2 regions of the Streptomyces sp. NPDC058812 genome follow, and region 1 is predicted to be linked to the other one. Evidence: riboswitches for the same ligand, from Rfam matches in the RefSeq annotation. Region 1 holds a riboswitch; the other holds the start of a gene.
What was found. Region 1 has a riboswitch for glycine ahead of gcvT (glycine cleavage system aminomethyltransferase GcvT). Riboswitches for the same ligand answer to the same signal wherever they lie in the genome.
Positions count from the first base shown of each region.

Region 1 (9,987 bases):
TGAGCAGCGGAGTCAGGGTCGACCGCATGGCGTGCTTGCGGATGACGACCTGCTCCTTGAGGCCCTTGGCACGCGCGGTGCGGATGTAGTCCTCGCCGAGGATCTCCATCATGGTGGCCCGGGTGATCCGGGCGTACATCGCGGCGTACAGGAAGGCCAGGGTGACCCACGGAAGGATCATGCCGCCGAGCCAACCGGAGAGGCTGTCCTCCAGGGGCACGAACTCGGCGTTGATCCAGCCCAGACCGTGGGAGAAGATCGCCAGGCTGAGCAGACCGGTGAAGTAGATGGGCAGGGACACACCCGAGAGCGCGACGACCATCGCGCCGCGGTCCCACAGGGTGCCCCGCTTGAGCGCGGACAGGACACCGGCGGCGAGGCCGAAGATCAGCCACAGGACGGCCGCACCGAGCGCGAGAGCCAGGGTCACCGGGAAACGCTCGGTCAGTACCGGCCAGACGGCCTGCTCGGTACGGAAGGAGTAACCGAAGCACGGCGCGGAGCAGTTGGTGACGTCGCCACCGGCCGCGTAGGTGCGGCCCGCGAAGATGCCCTTGAAGAACTCCCAGGCCTGGACGAAGACCGGGTCGCTCAGACCCAGCTTCTGTCGCACACCCTCCACGGCGGCGGGGTCCGCCTGCTTGCCCACGAAGCTCAGGGCGACGTCGACGCCGGCCCACTTGGGGACGAGGAAGAAGATGCCGAAGACCACCAGAATGATGACCACCAGCATCACTGCGGCGGCGAACAGCCGCCTGATGAGATAAGCGAGCACGGGTTGCGGCCCGCTGCGGACCACGGGCCGCCGGAGGGGTGCCTCCCACGCCTTGTGGGCGGTGGGGGACTTCCGGCGGCCCACGGTCACGCCGCGCCGGCCTTCACCTGCCTTTCGTGCCGTACGGCGGGTGTACCGGTTACTTCGTGGACTTCAGACCGAGGTTGACGAAGTCGTACATACCGCTGTAGCCGTCGGTGGTGTACACGTTCGCCAGTCGGTTGGAGCGCCAGTTGATGAACTTCTCGAAGACGAAGGGCAGGTAGTACGCGCCCTCCATCACCTTGTGGTTGATCTCCGTGGCGATCTTGGCCTTGCCCGCGTCGTCCAGCTGGGTCAGGTAGTCCGCGAACAGACCGTCGATCTTCTTGTCGTCGATCATCGCGAAGTTGTTGTTCGCGCTGTCGAGGATGTAGTCGCTGTGCCACAGCGGCAGACCGTAGCCCTGGACGGACGGGAAGTCCGGGCCCCAGCCCATGATGATGATGCCGTAGCCCTTCTTCTTCACGTTCGAGGGGCTGCCGACCGTGCTGGCGTACTGCGCACCGTCGTACTGGTCGATCTCGACGTCGATGCCGACCTTCTTCAGCGACGCCTGGAGCGACTCGGCGGTGGCCACCTCGACCGGCTTGTTGTTGCGGACGGCGATGGTGGTCTTGAAGCCGTTCGGCTTGCCGCAGGCCTTCAGCTCTTCCTTGGCCTTCTCGACGTTGCCCTTCTTGTTCGCACCGGCCATCTCGTACGGGTCGTACTTCTGGCCCTCGGAGCCCGGGACGGACGGCGGCAGCATGTTGGTGCCGATGTCGCCGCCGGCGACCGGGCCGCCGCGCGCGGTCTGCAGCGAGACGTGGTCGGCCCCGTAGAGGACGGCCTTGCGGCAGTGGATGTTGTCGAACGGCTTCACGTTCTGCGGGAACGAGGCGTACCGGATGTAACCCGAGACCGGGTTGTCCAGGTTGCCCTTGTGCTCCTTCAGGGCGGTGGTGCGGCCCTGCGGGGACAGGCCGGTCTGGGCCAGGTCCAGGTCGTAGTCGCCGGAGATCAGACGGGCGTCCAGCTCATTGGCGTTGGAGAAGAACTTGATCGTGATCTTGTCCGGGTACGCCTTGCGGACCGGGTCCGACTCCTGCTTCCACTCGGTGTTGCGGACCAGGGTGAGGTCCTTGCCCGGGTTGTAGGACTCGAACTTGTACGGACCCGAGGAGAACGGCCGCAGCGTGTACTTGGCCTTGGTGTCCTTGTCCTGGCGGACCGGGGACGCCGAGGTCAGCGCCAGCATCTCCTCGAAGTCCGAGTTGGCCTGCGGGAGCTTGAAGACGATGGTCTTGTCGTCCGGCGTCTCGATCGCCTTCAGGCCCAGCTTGTCCTTGGACTTGTCCTTGTACGGACCCGGGTACTCGTCCTTCGGGTCGAGCACCTCCTTGAGGTACGTCGGGCCGCCGGACAGCACGTCCTGCGCCCAGACGCGCTCGATGCCGTACTTGACGTCCTTGGAGGTGATCGGCTTGCCGTCCTCCCAGGTGACGCCGTCACGCAGGGTGTACGTGTAGGTCTTGCCGTCGTCCGAGACCTTGGCGAGCCCGGTGGCGAGGTCGGGGGTGACCTGCGCGCCGGCGGCGCCCGGCTCCGTCTTGTTCGTGACGAGCTGGCGGCTGTAGTAGCGGGAGAAGTTCCACATGAAGCCGTAGTAGCCACGCGTGGTGTCCCACGAGTCGGCGTCCTGCGTGCTGGCGAACTTCAGCGTCCCGCCCTTCTTGGCCTCGGAGGCCTGAAGGACCTTGTTGTTGGCCGCGTCGAACTTGGCCGCGCCGTTCTTCGAACCGCCGCCGCCGCTGTCGTCGCCGCCGCCGCCGCACGCCGCCGTGGTCAGCAGCGCGGCGACCACTGCGGCAGCGGCCAAAGCCTGCTTGCGCCGCCCTGAGGTGCGTTGGGTAGTCACGATCTCGGATCCTCCGGATTAGATGAGAGACCCCGTGCGGGAGCCACGGGTCGCTTGCCGGTACGGCAGGTCAGCGGGAGCCCTTCGGGTCCAGCGCGTCGCGTACGCCGTCACCGAAGAGGTTGAAGGCAAGAACGGTGATGAAGATCGCCACACCCGGGATCACCATGTACATGGGATCGGACTGGTAGTAGTCGATCGCGCTCGAGAGCATCTGCCCCCAGGAGGAGGTGGGCGGCTTGACGCCCACGCCCAGGAAGCTGAGTGCCGCCTCGGTCAGGATGTTGGTGGGGATCATCATCGTGGTGTAGACGATGATCGGCGCCACCAGGTTGGGCAGCAGTTCCTTGAACAGGATGTAGAACCGTCCGGCTCCCAAAGACCGGGCCGCCTCGACGTACTCCCGTTCACGCATCGAGAGTGTCTGGCCGCGGACCACGCGACCGATGTAGGGCCAGCCGAAGAAGCCGATGACCAGGATCATCATGAGCAGACGCACGCCCGTGCCGCTCAGTCCCAGCATGTTGTCGGGCATGACGGAGACCAGCGCGATGATGAACAGCAGCTGCGGGAAGGCCAGCAGGCCGTCCATGACCCGGCTGATGAGGGCGTCGACCCAGCCGCCGAAGAAGCCGGCCAGGACACCCAGGACGGTGCCGATGACCACGGCGACGAGCGCGGACAGGAAGCCCACGAGCAGCGAGATCCGTGCGCCGTGGACGATGCGGGCGAAGACGTCGCGGCCGTTGACCGGTTCGACACCGAGCCAGTGCTCGCCGCTGATGCCGCCGAGGGACCCCACGGGGGTGCCGAACAGTGGGTCGATCCTGTCCTCGTTGAACGAGTTGGGATCTTGCCCGTAGAGGGAGGTGATCGCGGGCGCGAGCACCGCGATCACGATGAGAACGAGCACCACGATGCCGCCCGTCAGGGCCAGCTTGTCCCGTTTCAGTCGCTCCCAGGCGATCCGGCCCAGGGAACGCCCCTGTACCGCCTTGGCGTCGGCGCCGGCAACCGCCGCTTCCTCGGCCGCACTCGGGGCCGCTTCCGCGGTCGGCTCGTGCAATGGTGCCGTCATCTGGCAGGGACCCCTCTCAACCGGCGGTAGCCGGCCCGCACTTGCCGCTGTAGCGGCGTGATCAGTCCGTCGTACGCAGGGGCGGACAGCCACCCCTTGTTGCCGGAGTCTTCAACGCTTTGGCGATCTGTAGCCAGACTTGAAGGGGAATGGATGCGCAACCGTGATGCTGTTTGAGGTGTTCCGTTATCCGGACACTGGGTAACGGGGGCCGGACGCGGACGAGTTGGGACATCGAGGACAGAGGGGCGCCTTATGCCCTCGTCTACGCGCGAAGATGTCCGCCCACCGGCGGCGGGACGGGCCCTGCGAAGGTCAGTACCGGCCCCCGGCCGGAGGGTATCCGTACCCGCCCGCGGGTGCCTGGGCGGGGGCGGCCCCGTGGGCCTCGCGGTCGTAGAAGGGGCGGGCGTGGGCGCGCAGCCACATGGCGACCGGGTCGTGGGTGTCGGTCATCGCCACCGTCGACACCGGCAGCCCGTCCGGCACCGCGCCGACGGACTGCTGCATCATCCCGCGCACCGCGTCGACGGCCGGCGGGGAGGTGTCGTACACGTCGAGGCCGATGGCGAGATAGGGCGCGCCCAGCGCCGGCTGCACCCAGGCGCGGCGAAGCGCCCGGACCGCCGGGGTGCGGTGGGCGTTCTGCGCGAGCAGGGCGTAGAACTGGGGGACCTCGATGGCCGGTTCGGACAGGCGCAGGGGCCCCGCCGGCTGACGGTCCAGGCCGGAGGCGATGCGGCGCAGATCCAGCCAGGGGATGCCGACGCCGCCGCCGGGGGCGTGCGGGTTGAGCCAGAGGCCGTAGTGGTCCGGGTAGAGGGCGCGGGCCGCCTCCAGGCCGTCGACCACCTCGTACGACCGGTTCCAGCCGCTGGCCGACAGCTCCTGGGCGGAGGTGACGCAGGGCGCGTAGCCGTAGCCGTCGACCTCCATGTTCCCGTACTGGGCGTCCGGGGAGCCGGCCTGGCCGTGCCAGAGCAGCATCCAGACCTGGCCGGAGGTGGGGGTGGCGAGGGCGCGCAGCAGGGCCTCGTAGGCGTCGTAGCGCCCGGGCGTCACCTGGCGCAGCATGTGCTCGACCTGTCCGGTCGCGGTGCCGCTGGCGCTCACGTGTATCGCCCCTTCGAGAAGTTCCCGGTTATGGAACCAGCTTAAGGCTCCGCCGGGTGGGGGGCGCCTATGAGCTCGGGGTGCGGTGTCCGTTGGCGGGTGCGGGTTGGTCGCGGCTGGTCGCGCCCACGCGGCGGAGCCGCACATCGATACAGCCCCGCGCCCCTGGGTTGGCTTCCCTGACCGGCGTCCAGGAGTCCCGCAGATTGCTCTCTACAAGTCGCGGTCGTAGAACGGGCGGACGTTTGCCCTCATCCAGTCGCAGACCGGGTCCTGGGCCGCCTCCAGGAGGACCAGGTTGACCTGGGTTTTCAAGGGGGCCTTGGTCAGGGCCCGGCCGAGGGCGTCCAGAGGGAGGGTGCGGGCGTCGTCCTCCCAGTGGGTGAGTTCCACACCGACGAACATGACGGGGTCGGCGGTCTCGACGGCGGCCAGGCAGCGGCGGGCGGTGCGCACGACGCCGACGGCGGCGAACTCGGCGGAGGCGGCGGCCAGGAAGTCCACCGGGTCGTCCTGCCAGTCCGGTTCGAAGAGGCGGACCCGGCCGCCGGACGCGGGTCCGTCCAGCGGGGTGCGGCCGGCCCGGCACAGCTCGGCCACGGCCGGTGGCGGCAGCGGGATGCCGACCACGCCGTCCGGGTTCACGGCGATGCCGATCTGCGGGGGCAGGCCGCGGGCGAACTCCGCGGCGGGGGCGATGGTGTACGCCATCTGCGCGCCGGCGACCTGGCGGAGCTGCTCCTCCGAGCTGAACACCGGCACGAAGGCCTGGCCCTCGATCTCCAGCGAGGGCAGGTCGAGGGGGCCGCTGTTCGGGCCGCCGCCGTTCGGCAGCGGTATCCACACGAAGCTGCGGCCGAGCACCTCCACGATCCGGCCACCGGCGCCCGGCACGCCGAGGGAGGCGGACAGCACCTCCTCCAGTTCGTTGCCGGGCCACCCGCCGTGCGGGTGGGGGTGCGCCTGCGCCGGGAATCCCGCGGAGAAGTCCGCCGGGAGGCCCCCTGGGATGTCCATCTGCCTACCGCCTGCCTGGTACCGCTGCTGTGGCTGAAAAGGCTAACCCGTTCGGCCCTGCGGCCCTACGTTGCGTCACCCCGTGAAGGCGATCCGGCGCAGTGTGTCCGCCGCCGCCCGGTCCAGGAGGATCGCCGAGGTGCAGCCGGCGGGCAGGGTGCCCTCGGTCACCGCGCGCAGCAGGCGGGTGTTGGCCGTGCGGTGGCGCAGGAACGCGTACCGCGACACGCCCCGGCCGCGCTCGCGCTGGCCGGCCAGGGCCTCTCCGGCATCGACGTCGAGCAGCAGCAGGTGCAGGGTGCCGTCACGGCGGCGGGCCTCGCGGGCCAGCCAGCCGCGCACCCAGGCCTGGGTGCCGCAGTCGTGCACGACGACGCCCTCGCCGGAGCGCAGCGCCCTGCGCAGTCCGGCGTAGTGGGCGAGGCGGACGAAGGGGCGGTAGAGCCCGTACGGCAGGAAGCGCGGCATGCGGCGGTCCCAGCGGTCGCGGGTGTCCTGGGAGTCGATGCGCAGTCCGCGCACGGTGCGCTCCATCAGCGTGGACTTGCCGCTGCCGGGCAGGCCGGTGATCACCACCAGGTCCCGGGGTCCGAAGAGCAGGGCGTGCGGGCTGTGGCCCTCCCGGTCCCGCAGGTCGCGGACGACGGGCGCGGGCAGTTCGGCGCACGCCTCCGGTGCCGGGGCGACCGGCTGCTTGGGCAGCGCGAGTCCCGAGGTCGTGGCGTACGCCGTGGTCCTGTTCACCGTGATCGTCCTCCCCTGGGGCGGTTCACGAGTTCCCATCCCCGTCGAGTGTAAAGAGAAGGTAATGCGCAGGTCTCGCGTTTTCGTGCGCTTACTGCCACAGGCCGGTTACAGATCACGGTCTGCCATGGATCGGCCGGGCGTGCAATGATGGCGGCGCCAACTGCATACCGGCCGTTTGAATCCGCGCGGGAGAGTCCCCGGCCATCGCCGGGGCGCCGAAGGAGCAAGTCCCTCCCTTGAATCTCTCAGGCCCCGTTACCGCGCGGGCGAGGCACATCTGAAAAGCGGGCCGCCCCTCGACGGGCTGCCCCACCCAAGGTGCAAGTCCTGGTCGCCGTACTCCGGTGGTCGTGGCGAACCTCTCAGGTTTCGATGACAGATGGGGAGGATCGACCTCGCCACGTCCTGTCCTGGGAGACGACCGACCGATGAGCAGTACAGAACTCCGCCGTACCGCGCTCGATGCCACGCATCGCGCGCTGGGCGCGACGATGACCGACTTCGCCGGCTGGGACATGCCCCTGCGCTACGGCTCCGAGCGCGACGAGCACGTCGCGGTGCGCACCCGGGCCGGGCTCTTCGACCTCTCGCACATGGGTGAGATCACGGTCACCGGTCCGCAGGCCGCCGAGCTGCTGAACTTCGCGCTGGTCGGCAACATCGGCAGCGTGAAGCCGGGGCGCGCCCGCTACACCATGATCTGCCGGGAGGACGGCGGCATCCTGGACGACCTGATCGTCTACCGGCTCGGTGAGAGCGAGGCCGCCTCTTCCCACTACATGGTCGTCGCCAACGCCTCCAACGCCCAGGTGGTGCTGGACGCGCTGACCGAGCGAGCCGCCGGCTTCGAAGCCGAGGTACGCGACGACCGCGACGCCTACGCGCTGCTCGCCGTGCAGGGCCCGGAGTCCCCGGGCATCCTCGCGTCGCTCACCGACGCCGACCTGGACGGCCTGAAGTACTACGCCGGCCTGCCCGGCACCGTGGCCGGCGTCCCGGCGCTCATCGCGCGCACCGGCTACACCGGCGAGGACGGCTTCGAGCTGTTCGTGAAGCCGGAGCACGCCGTGGAGCTGTGGCAGGCGCTGACCGAGGCGGGCGAGGGCACCGGGCTGGCCCCGTGCGGGCTGTCCTGCCGGGACACGCTCCGCCTGGAGGCGGGCATGCCGCTGTACGGGCACGAGCTGACGACCGCGCTGACGCCCTTCGACGCCGGACTCGGCCGGGTGGTGAAGTTCGAGAAGGAGGGCGACTTCGTCGGGCGCGCCGCGCTGACCGAGGCCGCCTCCCGGGCCGAGCAGAACCCGCCGCGCGTCCTGGTCGGCCTGGTCGCCGAGGGCCGCCGGGTCCCGCGCGCCGGGTACCAGGTCGTCGCCGGCGGCGAGGTCGTCGGCGAGGTCACCTCCGGGGCGCCGTCCCCGACGCTGGGCAAGCCGATCGCCATGGCGTACGTCGACCCCGCGCACGCCGCGCCGGGCACCGCGGGTGTCGGCGTGGACATCCGGGGCAGCCACGAGCCGTACGAGGTCGTGGCGCTGCCGTTCTACAAGCGCCGGAAGTAGACACTGCACACTGACACCGGGCGGCGGGACCCTGTCGTCCCGCGCGCGTCCTCGCTGCTCACCAGCGGTGTCAGCAGTTCCCCGTACCAGCAGCCCCCTTCACCAGCACTCCCTCGCGTACAGGAGAATCCAGGCCATGAGCAACCCCCAGCAGCTGCGCTACAGCAAGGAGCACGAGTGGCTGTCGGGCGCCGAGGACGGCGCCTCGACGGTCGGCATCACGGAGCACGCGGCCAACGCGCTCGGTGACGTCGTCTTCGTCCAGCTCCCCGAGGTCGGTGCCTCGGTGTCCGCGGGCGAGACCTGCGGCGAACTGGAGTCCACCAAGTCGGTCTCCGACCTGTACTCCCCCGTCTCCGGCGAGATCACCGAGGTCAACGAGGACGTCGTCAACGACCCGTCGCTGGTGAACTCCGCGCCCTTCGAGGGCGGCTGGCTGTTCAAGGTGCGCGTCACGGACGAGCCGGCCGACCTGCTCTCCGCCGACGAGTACACCGCCTTCACCGCCGGCTGAGGAGTCACGACCGCATGTCGCTTCTGAACACACCCCTGCACGAGCTCGACCCCGACGTCGCCGCCGCCGTCGACGCCGAGCTGGACCGCCAGCAGTCCACCCTGGAAATGATCGCCTCCGAGAACTTCGCGCCCGTCGCGGTCATGGAGGCCCAGGGCTCGGTCCTCACGAACAAGTACGCCGAGGGCTACCCCGGCCGCCGCTACTACGGCGGCTGCGAGCACGTCGACGTGGTCGAGCAGATCGCCATCGACCGGGTCAAGGCGCTCTTCGGCGCCGAGCACGCCAACGTGCAGCCGCACTCGGGCGCCCAGGCCAACGCGGCGGCGATGTTCGCGCTGCTCAAGCCCGGCGACACGATCATGGGTCTGAACCTCGCCCACGGCGGGCACCTGACCCACGGCATGAAGATCAACTTCTCCGGCAAGCTCTACAACGTCGTCCCGTACCACGTGGGCGACGACGGCCAGGTCGACATGGCCGAGGTGGAGCGCCTCGCCAAGGAGACCCAGCCGAAGCTGATCGTGGCCGGCTGGTCGGCCTACCCGCGTCAGCTGGACTTCGCCGCGTTCCGCAAGGTCGCGGACGAGGTCGGCGCGTACCTCATGGTCGACATGGCGCACTTCGCCGGTCTGGTCGCGGCAGGCCTGCACCCGAACCCGGTGCCGCACGCCCACGTCGTGACCACCACCACCCACAAGACGCTGGGCGGCCCGCGCGGCGGTGTGATCCTCTCCACTGCCGAGCTGGCGAAGAAGATCAACTCCGCCGTCTTCCCCGGTCAGCAGGGTGGACCGCTGGAGCACGTGGTGGCCGCCAAGGCCGTCGCCTTCAAGGTCGCCGCGAGCGAGGACTTCAAGGAGCGCCAGGGCCGTACGCTGGAGGGTGCCCGCATCCTGGCCGAGCGCCTGGTGCGGGACGACGCGAAGGCGGCGGGCGTGTCGGTCCTGACCGGCGGCACGGACGTCCACCTGGTCCTGGTCGACCTGCGCGACTCCGAGCTGGACGGACAGCAGGCCGAGGACCGTCTCCACGAGGTCGGCATCACGGTCAACCGCAACGCCGTCCCGAACGACCCGCGTCCGCCGATGGTGACCTCCGGTCTGCGCATCGGTACGCCGGCCCTGGCGACCCGCGGCTTCACGGCCGAGGACTTCGCCGAGGTCGCGGACGTGATCGCCGAGGCGCTGAAGCCGTCCTACGACGCGGAGGCCCTCAAGGCCCGGGTGAAGACCCTGGCCG
Region 1 covers NZ_JBHYOB010000036.1:4,091-14,077, reverse strand. Annotated here, with positions in the region: gene ACFW48_RS37410 (ABC transporter permease) at 1-775, opposite strand, end outside; gene ACFW48_RS37405 (ABC transporter substrate-binding protein) at 915-2,714, opposite strand; gene ACFW48_RS37400 (ABC transporter permease) at 2,785-3,792, opposite strand; gene ACFW48_RS37395 (enhanced serine sensitivity protein SseB C-terminal domain-containing protein) at 4,108-4,905, opposite strand; gene ACFW48_RS37390 (enhanced serine sensitivity protein SseB) at 5,119-5,922, opposite strand; gene ACFW48_RS37385 (AAA family ATPase) at 5,998-6,666, opposite strand; glycine riboswitch at 6,846-6,940, shown strand; gene gcvT (glycine cleavage system aminomethyltransferase GcvT) at 7,098-8,231, shown strand; gene gcvH (glycine cleavage system protein GcvH) at 8,368-8,745, shown strand; gene glyA (serine hydroxymethyltransferase) at 8,760-9,987, shown strand, end outside.

Region 2 (9,987 bases), on a different contig from region 1:
TTCCCCGCGGTTGGGCACGCGAAACCACTCGTAGGGTGATTATCACTCGGCGTGCCGAGTGTGGCGATCGTTGACGCACCCTTGGTGACTGCCTACCGTCGAGGAGGCAGGTCAAGGACGGAGGTCGGCGTGAGAATCAGCGGCGACGGTACGGCTGGGGGTGGCCCCGGGCAGAGCCTCGGGGCAAGCGGTCCGTACCCTCCCACGAGCTCTCGGCTCCGCGCCGGCGGGGGGCATCCCCAGCACGGTGTGGCGGCCGACCCTGTTCCGCAGCGACCGGCTGCCGTCCCGAGCAGCGGAGGGGCGACGTCCATGACGTCCGAGCAGATCGGCTACCGCGGGCCGACGGCCTGCGCGGCCGCCGGTATCACCTACCGGCAGCTCGACTACTGGGCTCGTACGGGCCTGGTCGAACCCAGTGTGAGACCCGCACACGGTTCCGGGACGCAGCGTTTGTACAGCTTCCGTGACGTGGTCGTACTGAAGATCGTCAAGCGCTTCCTCGACACCGGGGTGTCGTTGCAGAACATCCGCACCGCCGTCCAGCATCTCAGTGAGCGCGGCTTTCGCGACCTCGAGCGGATGACGCTGATGAGTGACGGGGCCACGGTCTACGAGTGCACCTCGCCCGACGAGGTGCACGCCCTGCTCCAGGGCGGTCAGGGCATCTTCGGGATCGCCGTCGGCGTGGTCTGGCGGGATGTGGAGAGCGCGCTGTCGCAGCTGCACGGGGAGCGGATCGACACGGGGGAGACCCTGGTCGGACACAATCCGGCGGACGAGCTGGCGCGGCGGCGCAACCGGGCGGTCTGAACACCGCCGCACTCGGCACACCCCGTGCCCCGTGCCAGGACGGGGCATTGTCAGTGGCGTAGGGCAGCATCGGAGATGTGAGAACCGCGCCCACGATCCTGCATCTCGACATGGATGCCTTCTTCGCCTCGGTGGAGCAGGCGTCCAAGCCGAGTCTGCGCGGGAAGGCCGTCGTGGTGGGCGGCCTCGGACCGCGCGGTGTGGTCGCCACCTGCTCGTACGAGGCGCGGGTCTTCGGCGTCCACTCGGCGATGCCCATGGGCCAGGCCCGGCGGCTGGCACCCAACGCCGCCTACCTGGTCCCGCGGTTCGAGCTCTACCGGTCGATCAGCGAGCAGGTGATGCGGCTGCTGCGTGAGCTGTCGCCGCTGGTGGAGCCGCTGAGCCTGGACGAGGCCTTCGTGGACCTGGAGGCCGGCGGGGCGGCCTGGGACGCGGCGTCGGCGCGACTGGCCGGCACGAAGCTGCGTACGGACATCCGCGCCGTCACCGGCCTCACCGGTTCCGTGGGGCTGGCCGCCTCCAAGATGCTCGCCAAGATCGCATCGGAGGAGGCCAAACCCGACGGGCTGGTCCTGATCCCGCCGGGGACGGAGCGGGCCATGCTGGAGCCGATGACCGTGCGGACGCTGCCCGGAGTGGGACCGGCCACGGGAGACCATCTGCGGCGGGCCGGGATCACCACGGTGGGCGACATCGCCGAGGCGGGTGAGGACGAGCTCGTACGGCTGCTGGGCAAGGCGCACGGGCATGCCCTGTACGCCATGGCCCTGGCCCGCGACGAGCGACCCGTGGTGGCCGAGCGGGAGACCAAGTCGGTGTCGGTCGAGGACACCTACGACGTGGACATCCACGACCGGGTGCGGGTCGGTGTGGAGGTGGGGCGGCTGGCCGACCGGTGCGTGCGGCGGCTGCGCGGCTCCGGGCTGTCCGGGCGGACCATCGTGCTCAAGGTGCGCAGGTACGACTTCTCCACGCTGACGCGCTCCGAGACGCTGCGTGGGCCCACGGACGACCCGGCGGTGGTGCGGGAGGCCGCGGCCCGGCTGCTGGACTCCGTGGACACCACCGGCGGCGTGCGGCTGCTCGGGGTCGGCGTCAGCGGGCTCGCCGACTACACGCAGGAGGACCTGTTCGCACAGGCGGCGGGGGACCGGGTCGACGAAGTCGCCGAGGAGCCCGACGCCGAGCCCGTCCAGGAGGACCGGCCGGCGCCCGCCGAGCGCCGGTGGCCGTCGGGGCACGACGTGCGGCACGCGGAGTACGGACACGGGTGGGTGCAGGGCAGCGGGCTGGGGCGGGTCACCGTGCGGTTCGAGACGCCGTACTCGGAGACCGGCCGGGTGCGGACCTTCCCGGTGGACGACCCGGATCTGACACCGGCGGAACCGCTGCCGCTGGTCCCGACCGTGCCGCGAAGACCCGGGGAGAGCGGGCCGACGACCACGGAGGCCGACCCGGGCCTCGGCGGGGAGACGGACCCGGAGACCGGCCCGGCGGGGTCGGCGCGTCTGGCACCCGGCTAGGAGACCAGGCTGCCCGGTGGTGGGGCGAGGGGCCGGATCGTCAGCCCTCCTCCTTGCCCTGGCCCGCCAGCTTGCCGAAGTCGTGGTCGGGGAGCGGGGGAGGAGCGGCCACGTCGAGACCGTAGTGGTGGTAGAGCTGGAGTTCCTGTTCCGGCGAGAGGTGGCGGCCGACGCCGAAGTCGGGGGCCTCCCTGATCAGGGCCCGGTCGAAGGGCACGCGCAAGGTGCCGTCGAGCAGCTCGCTCGGCTCCAGGGGCACGAAGGCGTCCCGGCTGAACAGGCCGGTGCGTATCGCCGCCCACTCGGGGACGCCGGTGGCGTCGTCGAGGTAGACCTCGTCGACGGTGCCGATCCGGGTGCCGTTGCGGTCGAACGCCTTGCGGCCGATCAGGTTGCGCGGGTCGATGTCGGTACGCACGGGGCCCTCCACTTGGTCGCACTGGGGTCGCGCACCAGCCGACCCACCAGCCGCCGAAATCATCCGTAGTACTACAAAAGAGCACATATGGCCGGTCGGCCACTCGAAGGTCCGTGCGTCGACCTCGCTGGTACGCTGGCAAACGGCTGCTGACCCCGCGCGGGAGAGTCCTCCGGACACCACCGGAGGCGCCGAAGGAGCAAATCCTCCCCGGAATCTCTCAGGCTCACGTACCGCACGGACGAGGTCACTCTGGAAAGCAGGGCGGGGTCGACGGCTTCCGCTCTCACCGACGGTGAAAGCCGGGAGCGCCCTCGGGCCCGCCCGGTGAAGCTCTCAGGTCGAGATGACAGAGGGGGAGGCCGTTCGGGTACCCGCGCCGTGGTGCCCCTCGAAGGTCGTCAGACCAGGAGGCCTCCGCAATGACCGCCCATCGCACCCCGCTCTCCGAACTCGAACAGGCAATGCCGTTCGAGCAGCGCCACATCGGCCCCGACCACGAGGCGCGGGCCAAGATGCTCGCGCAGGTCGGCTACGGTTCGCTCGACGAGCTGACGGCCGCCGCGGTGCCGGATGTGATCAAGAACGCCGACGCGCTGGACCTGCCGGGCGCGCGCTCCGAGGCCGAGGTGCTGGCCGAGCTGCGCTCCCTGGCCGACCGCAACCAGGTCCTCGACTCCATGATCGGCCTCGGCTACTACGGCACCTTCACCCCGCCGGTCATCCTGCGCAACGTCATGGAGAACCCGGCCTGGTACACCGCGTACACGCCGTACCAGCCGGAGATCTCCCAGGGCCGTCTCGAGGCCCTGCTGAACTTCCAGACGATGGTCGCCGAGCTCACCGGCCTGCCGACCTCCGGTGCATCGCTGCTCGACGAGGGCACCGCGGCCGCCGAGGCGATGGCCCTCTCCCGGCGCATGGGCAAGAACAAGAAGGGTCTGTTCCTGGTCGACGCGGACGCCCTGCCGCAGACCATCGCCGTGATACAGACCCGCGCGGAGCCGACCGGCGTCGAGGTGGTCGTCGCCGACCTCAGCGAGGGCATCCCGGCCGAGGTCGCCGAGCGGGAGATCAACGGCGTCCTGATCCAGTACCCGGGCGCCTCCGGTGCCGTACGCGACATCAAGCCGGTCGTCGACCGGGCCCACGAGCTCGGTGCCCTCGTCACCGTCGCCGCCGACCTGCTCGCGCTCACCCTGCTCACCTCGCCCGGCGAGCTGGGTGCCGACATCGCCATCGGCACGACGCAGCGCTTCGGGGTGCCGATGGGCTTCGGCGGGCCGCACGCCGGCTACATGGCCGTGCACGAGAAGTTCGCGCGCAGCCTGCCCGGCCGCCTCGTCGGCGTCTCCGTGGACGCCGACGGCAACAAGGCCTACCGCCTCGCCCTGCAGACCCGCGAGCAGCACATCCGCCGCGAGAAGGCCACCAGCAACATCTGCACCGCGCAGGTGCTGCTCGCCGTGATGGCCGGTATGTACGCCGTGTACCACGGGCCCGAGGGGCTGCGGGCCATCGCGAGGCGCACCCACCGGTACGCCTCGATCACCGCGGCCGGTCTCGCGGCGGGTGGCGTCGACATCGTCCACGGCGCCTACTTCGACACGGTCACCGCGCGGGTGCCCGGCCGGGCCGACGCGATCGTCCACGCCGCCCGCGAGAACGGCGTCAACCTGCGGCTCGTCGACGCCGACCACGTGTCGTTCGCCTGCGACGAGACCACCACACGCGCCCAGGTCGGCGGCGTGTGGAACGCCTTCGGCGTCGAGGGCGACATCGAGGCGCTGGACGCGGCCACCGAGGAGTCGCTGCCCGAGGCGCTGCTGCGCACCGACGACTTCCTCACCCACCCGGTCTTCCACCAGCACCGCTCCGAGACGGCGATGCTGCGCTACCTGCGCCGCCTCGCCGACCGCGACTACGCGCTGGACCGGGGCATGATCCCGCTGGGCTCCTGCACCATGAAGCTCAACGCGACCACCGAGATGGAGCCGGTCACCTGGTCAGAGTTCGGGCAGCTGCACCCCTTCGCGCCCGCCGAGCAGGCGCAGGGCTACCTCACCCTCATCCGTGAGCTTGAGGAGCGGCTCGCCGAGGTCACCGGGTACGACAAGGTCTCGCTCCAGCCGAACGCCGGGTCGCAGGGCGAGTTCGCCGGTCTGCTCGCCGTACGCGCCTACCACCGCGCCAACGGCGACGACCAGCGCACCGTCTGCCTCATCCCGTCCTCCGCGCACGGCACCAACGCCGCGAGCGCCGTCATGGCCGGCATGAAGGTCGTCGTCGTCAAGACCGCCGACGACGGCGAGATCGACGTCGAGGACCTGCGCGCCAAGATCGAGAAGCACCGCGACGAGCTGTCCGTGCTGATGATCACCTACCCCTCCACGCACGGCGTCTTCGAGGAGCACGTCGCCGACATCTGCGCCCGGGTGCACGACGCCGGCGGCCAGGTCTACGTGGACGGCGCCAACCTCAACGCCCTGGTCGGTCTCGCCAAGCCCGGTCACTTCGGCGGCGACGTCTCGCACCTGAACCTGCACAAGACCTTCTGCATCCCGCACGGCGGCGGTGGTCCCGGCGTCGGCCCCGTGGCCGTACGGTCGCACCTGGCGCCGTACCTGCCCAACCACCCGCTGCAGCCCGCGGCCGGTCCGCAGACGGGCGTCGGCCCGATCTCGGCGGCGCCGTGGGGCTCGGCCGGCATCCTGCCGATCTCGTGGTCGTACGTCCGGCTGATGGGCGGCGAGGGCCTCAAGCGCGCCACGCAGGTGGCGGTGCTGTCCGCCAACTACATCGCCAAGCGCCTGGAGCCGCACTTCCCGGTGCTGTACAACGGCCCCGGCGGGCTGGTCGCGCACGAGTGCATCATCGACCTGCGCCCGCTGACCAAGGCGACCGGCGTGAGCGTCGACGACGTCGCCAAGCGGCTGATCGACTACGGCTTCCACGCGCCGACGATGTCGTTCCCGGTGGCCGGCACGCTGATGATCGAGCCGACCGAATCCGAGGACCTGGCCGAGCTGGACCGGTTCTGCGAGGCGATGATCGCCATCCGCGCGGAGATCGAGAAGGTCGGCTCCGGCGCCTGGTCCGCGGACGACAACCCGCTGCGGGGCGCGCCGCACACCGCCGGTGCGCTGGGCGGTGAGTGGGACCACGCGTACACGCGCGAGGAGGCCGTCTTCCCGGGCGGGGTGTCCGCCGCCGAGAAGTACTGGCCGCCGGTGCGCCGCGTCGACCAGGCCTTCGGTGACCGGAACCTGGTCTGCTCCTGCCCGCCGCTGGACGCCTACGAGGACTGAGCCGCCGGTACGCGAGAGGCTCCGTGCAGGCCCGGGACGGCCTTGCACGGAGCCTCTCGCCGTGTGTCACGCCTCTCGCCGTGTGTCACGCGGTGGCGAGCGACACCTCCGTCGACTTGACCAGCGCGACGACGGGGACGCCGACGGACAGCCCCAGGTCGTCGGCGGCCTCCCGGGTGATCGCGGCGGTCAGTTCGGCGCCCTCGACGGCGACCCGGACGGAGGCCATGGCGTCGCCGGCGGTGAGGGCGGTGACCGTACCGGGCAGCCGGTTGCGGATGGACAGGCCCTCGACGCGGCCGGTCGCCACGGACACCTCCGTGGACTTCACCAGGGCGCGGACCTCGGTCCCGGCGGTGAGAGAGAGGTCGGCGGCGGCGTCCCGGGTGATCGCCGCGGTGAGGTCCTGGCCGCCCGAGAGGCGGACCCTGACCGTCGCCATGGCCTCGCCCGGGGTGACGGCGGTGACGGTGCCGGGGAGCTGGTTGCGGATGCTCAGGCTCATGAGGGCACCGTAGCCTGAGAGGGCCTTTATGCCGGGTATGCGTGTGTCTGCGTCGCCTTGACCGTCGCCCACACCGGTGCGCCCGGGTGGAGGCCGAGCTCGGCCGCCGCGACCGTGGTGAGGTCGGCGGCGAGCGGGAGTTCGCCGGTGAGGTCCACGCGGATCTGGTCGCCGTGGGTCTCCAGTCCGGCGACCTCGCAGTGCCACAGGTTGCGGGCGCTGGAGCCCGCGGGGCGCTCCGCGTACAGCGTCACGGCGCCCGGCGGGAACGCCACGAAGACCGGACCGGAGAGGTTCTCGGTGGTGGTGATGGCCGGGCCGGCGTCGAGGCGGACCCTGTGGCCGTCGGCCCGCCCGCGGTAGAGGTTCAGGCCGACCAGCTGCGCGATGTAGTCCGTGCGGGGCCGGCGGGCGATCTCGGCGGGGCCGCCCTCCTGGACGACCGTGCCGTTCTCGACGACGACCAGTCGGTCGGCCAGCACCATGGCGTCCAGCGGGTCGTGCGTGACCAGTACGGCCACGGCTTCGAACTCGGCGAGATGGCGGCGGAGCTGGGCCCGCACCTCGAGCCGCGTCCGGGCGTCCAGCGCCGCGAGGGGCTCGTCCAGGAGCAGCAGCCGGGGACTGGTGGCCAGGGCGCGGGCGAGTGCGACGCGCTGGGCCTGGCCGCCGGAGAGGCGGCGCGGCTTGGCACCCGCGTGGTCGGCGAGGCCCATGCGGTCCAGCCACGCGGCGGCCAGCGCCCGGGACTCGGCCCTGCTCGCGCCCCGGCAGCGCGGCCCGAAAGCGACGTTGTCGAGCGCGGTGAGGTGCGGGAAAAGCAGGTAGTCCTGGAAGACCACGCCGACCGGGCGGGACTCGGGCGGCCTGCGGTCCAGGGCGACACCGTCGAGGCGCAGGTGGCCGTCGGCGAGCGGGACGAGGCCGGCGAGCGCGCGCAGGGCGGTGGTCTTGCCGGCGCCGTTGGGGCCGAGCAGGGCGACGACGTCGCCGGGCGCGGCGGTCAGCGCGACGTCCAGGTGGAAGGTGCCGCGGTCCACGACGAGCCGGGCGTCGAGGCCGCCGTCGGGCGCGTGGCCGTCGGTGGGGTCCGTGGCGGTGGTCGGTTCGTCGGGGTCGGTCACGTCGTCCTCCTCCGGCCGGCCGGACGCCTCGTCCAGCCGGTCATGCCGCCCTCATCCAGCGGTCCCGGAGACCGGCCAGTACGGCGATGGAGACGGCCAGCAGCACGAGGCTGAGGGCGATCGCCGCCGCCGGGTCGTTCTGCAGGGCGAGATAGACCGCCAGTGGCATGGTCTGGGTCCGGCCCGGGAAGTTGCCCGCGAACGTGATCGTCGCCCCGAACTCGCCCAGCGCACGTGCCCAGGCCAGGACGGCGCCCGCCGCGATGCCCGGCGCGATCAGCGGCAGCGTGACCCGGCGGAACGCGGTGAAGCGGGAGGCGCCCAGCGTCGTGGCGGCCTCCTCGAAGCGCGGGTCGGCGGCGCGCAGGGTGCCCTCCACGCTGATGACCAGGAACGGCATCGCCACGAACGTCTCCGCGAGGATGACACCCGTCGTCGTGAACGGCAGCGTGATCCCGAACCACGCGTCCAGCCACTGCCCGATGACGCCGTTGCGCCCGAACGCCAGCAGGAGCGCCACGCCGCCCACCACCGGGGGGAGCACGAGCGGGAGCGTCACGAGCGCGCGGACGAAGCCGCGGCCGGGGAACTCCGTGCGGGCCAGCAGCCAGGCCAGCGGCACGCCGACGACCAGGCTCAACGCGGTCGCCGACGTGGCGCACAGCAGCGACAGCCGCAGGGCCTGCCACACCTCCGGGCTGGCCAGCTGGTCGGGCAGGTCGCGCCACGGTGCCCGTACCAGCAGGGCGATCAGGGGCAGCAGCAGGAAGGCCAGGCCGACGAGGGCGGGTACCAGCAGGGGGACCGGCACCATGCGGGCACCGGTCCTGGGCACGCCGGGTTTCCTCATGGCGTGCCGAACCCGGCCGCGGTCAGCACCCGCTGCCCCTCGGCGGACTTCACCAGCTCGATGAAGGCCTTGCCCGCGTCGGCGTTGGGAGCCTCCTCGAGGAGGGCGATCGGGTAGTCGTTGACGGCCTTGGCCGACTCGGGGAAGTCCACGCCGGTCACCTCGCCACCGGCCGCCTTCACGTCCGTCTTGTAGACGACGGCGGCGTCGGCCTCCTTCAGTTCGACCTTGGTCAGGGCGGCCTTGACGTCCTGTTCGTACGAGACGGGGGTGAGCCGGAGGCCGCCGGCCTCCAGCGCCTTCTGTGCCGCGGCGCCGCATGGCACCGACTCGTCGCACAGCACGACCTTGAGCCCGGAGCCCGTGAGGTCCTTCAAGGAGGAGATCTTGTCGGGATTGCCCGGAAGGGTGGCGATCTCCAGCTGGTTGCGCACGAAGGTGGACGGGGTGCCGTCCGCGGCCCCGGCGTCGGTGACGGTGGCCATCGTCCCAGGGCTGGCGGAGGCGAACACATCCGCCGGTGCGCCGCCGGTGACGCTGGCGGCGAGGGTGTCGCTGCCGGCGAAGTTGAAGGTGACCTCGGTGCCCGGATGCCGCTTCTCGAACTGCTCGCCGAGCGTCGTGAAGCTCTCCTTGAGCGAGGCGGCGGCGAAGACGGTGACCTGGCCGGAGACCTTCGACGAGGAGGATGACGAGGAACCGGCGGAGTCCGAGCCCGCATCCGGGCCGGAGGACGACGAGCACGCGCTCAGGGCCAGCAGCGCGGCGGCTCCCGCACCGCTCACCCGCAGGCTCCGGCGGATGCGGCGGGTCCGGCACACGGAACGGGTCATCACGGGCCACTCCCTCGGCGTTGGGGCAGGAGTCCGACGGGTTCCGCGGCCGGGCTGGGCGACCGGGCGCACGGCGGGCTCTCCGTTGCGCCGATCATACTTCCGCATCTGCTATGGGTAAGTCTCCTGTCGCATCGCATGAGCTAGCCAGGTACGGAAAATGCCTGGCATGTGCGTTCGTACGGGACTGACGGTGGCGGCGGGTCAGGCCCTGTCGATATGGACGTTCGTCGACTTCACGCGGGCGGTGGCCTCCATGCCGACCTCCAGGCCGAGTTCCTCGACCGCTTCCCGGGTCAGCAGGGAGACGAGCCGGTGCGGGCCGGCCTGGATCTCGACCTGGGCCGCCACGTCGCCGAGCTTGATCGCGGTCACGATGCCGGGGAAGGCGTTGCGGACCGAGGTGTACGGGGTCTCCTCGTCGGCGCCGCCGGTCCGGGCCAGGCCGACCGAGAACGCGGCCAGGTCGCGCCCGTCGACGAGTCGCCGCCCGCCCTCGTCGCGGTGGGTGGTGATCCGGCCCGCGTCGGCCCAGCGACGGGCGGTGTCCGGACTGACGCCGAGCAGCCGCGCCGCCTGGCCGATCGTGTAGGACTGCATGCCGGTCACG
Region 2 covers NZ_JBHYOB010000021.1:134,029-144,015, reverse strand. Annotated here, with positions in the region: gene ACFW48_RS32620 (MerR family transcriptional regulator) at 130-813, shown strand; gene ACFW48_RS32615 (DNA polymerase IV) at 891-2,339, shown strand; gene ACFW48_RS32610 (PRC-barrel domain-containing protein) at 2,380-2,757, opposite strand; glycine riboswitch at 2,908-3,003, shown strand; gene gcvP (aminomethyl-transferring glycine dehydrogenase) at 3,180-6,065, shown strand; gene ACFW48_RS32600 (molybdopterin-binding protein) at 6,151-6,570, opposite strand; gene ACFW48_RS32595 (ABC transporter ATP-binding protein) at 6,597-7,694, opposite strand; gene modB (molybdate ABC transporter permease subunit) at 7,735-8,544, opposite strand; gene modA (molybdate ABC transporter substrate-binding protein) at 8,541-9,377, opposite strand; gene ACFW48_RS32580 (molybdopterin-binding protein) at 9,582-9,977, opposite strand.
Region 2: linked by a shared signal. The riboswitch ahead of gcvP (aminomethyl-transferring glycine dehydrogenase) and the one ahead of gcvT (glycine cleavage system aminomethyltransferase GcvT) in region 1 are both predicted to bind glycine.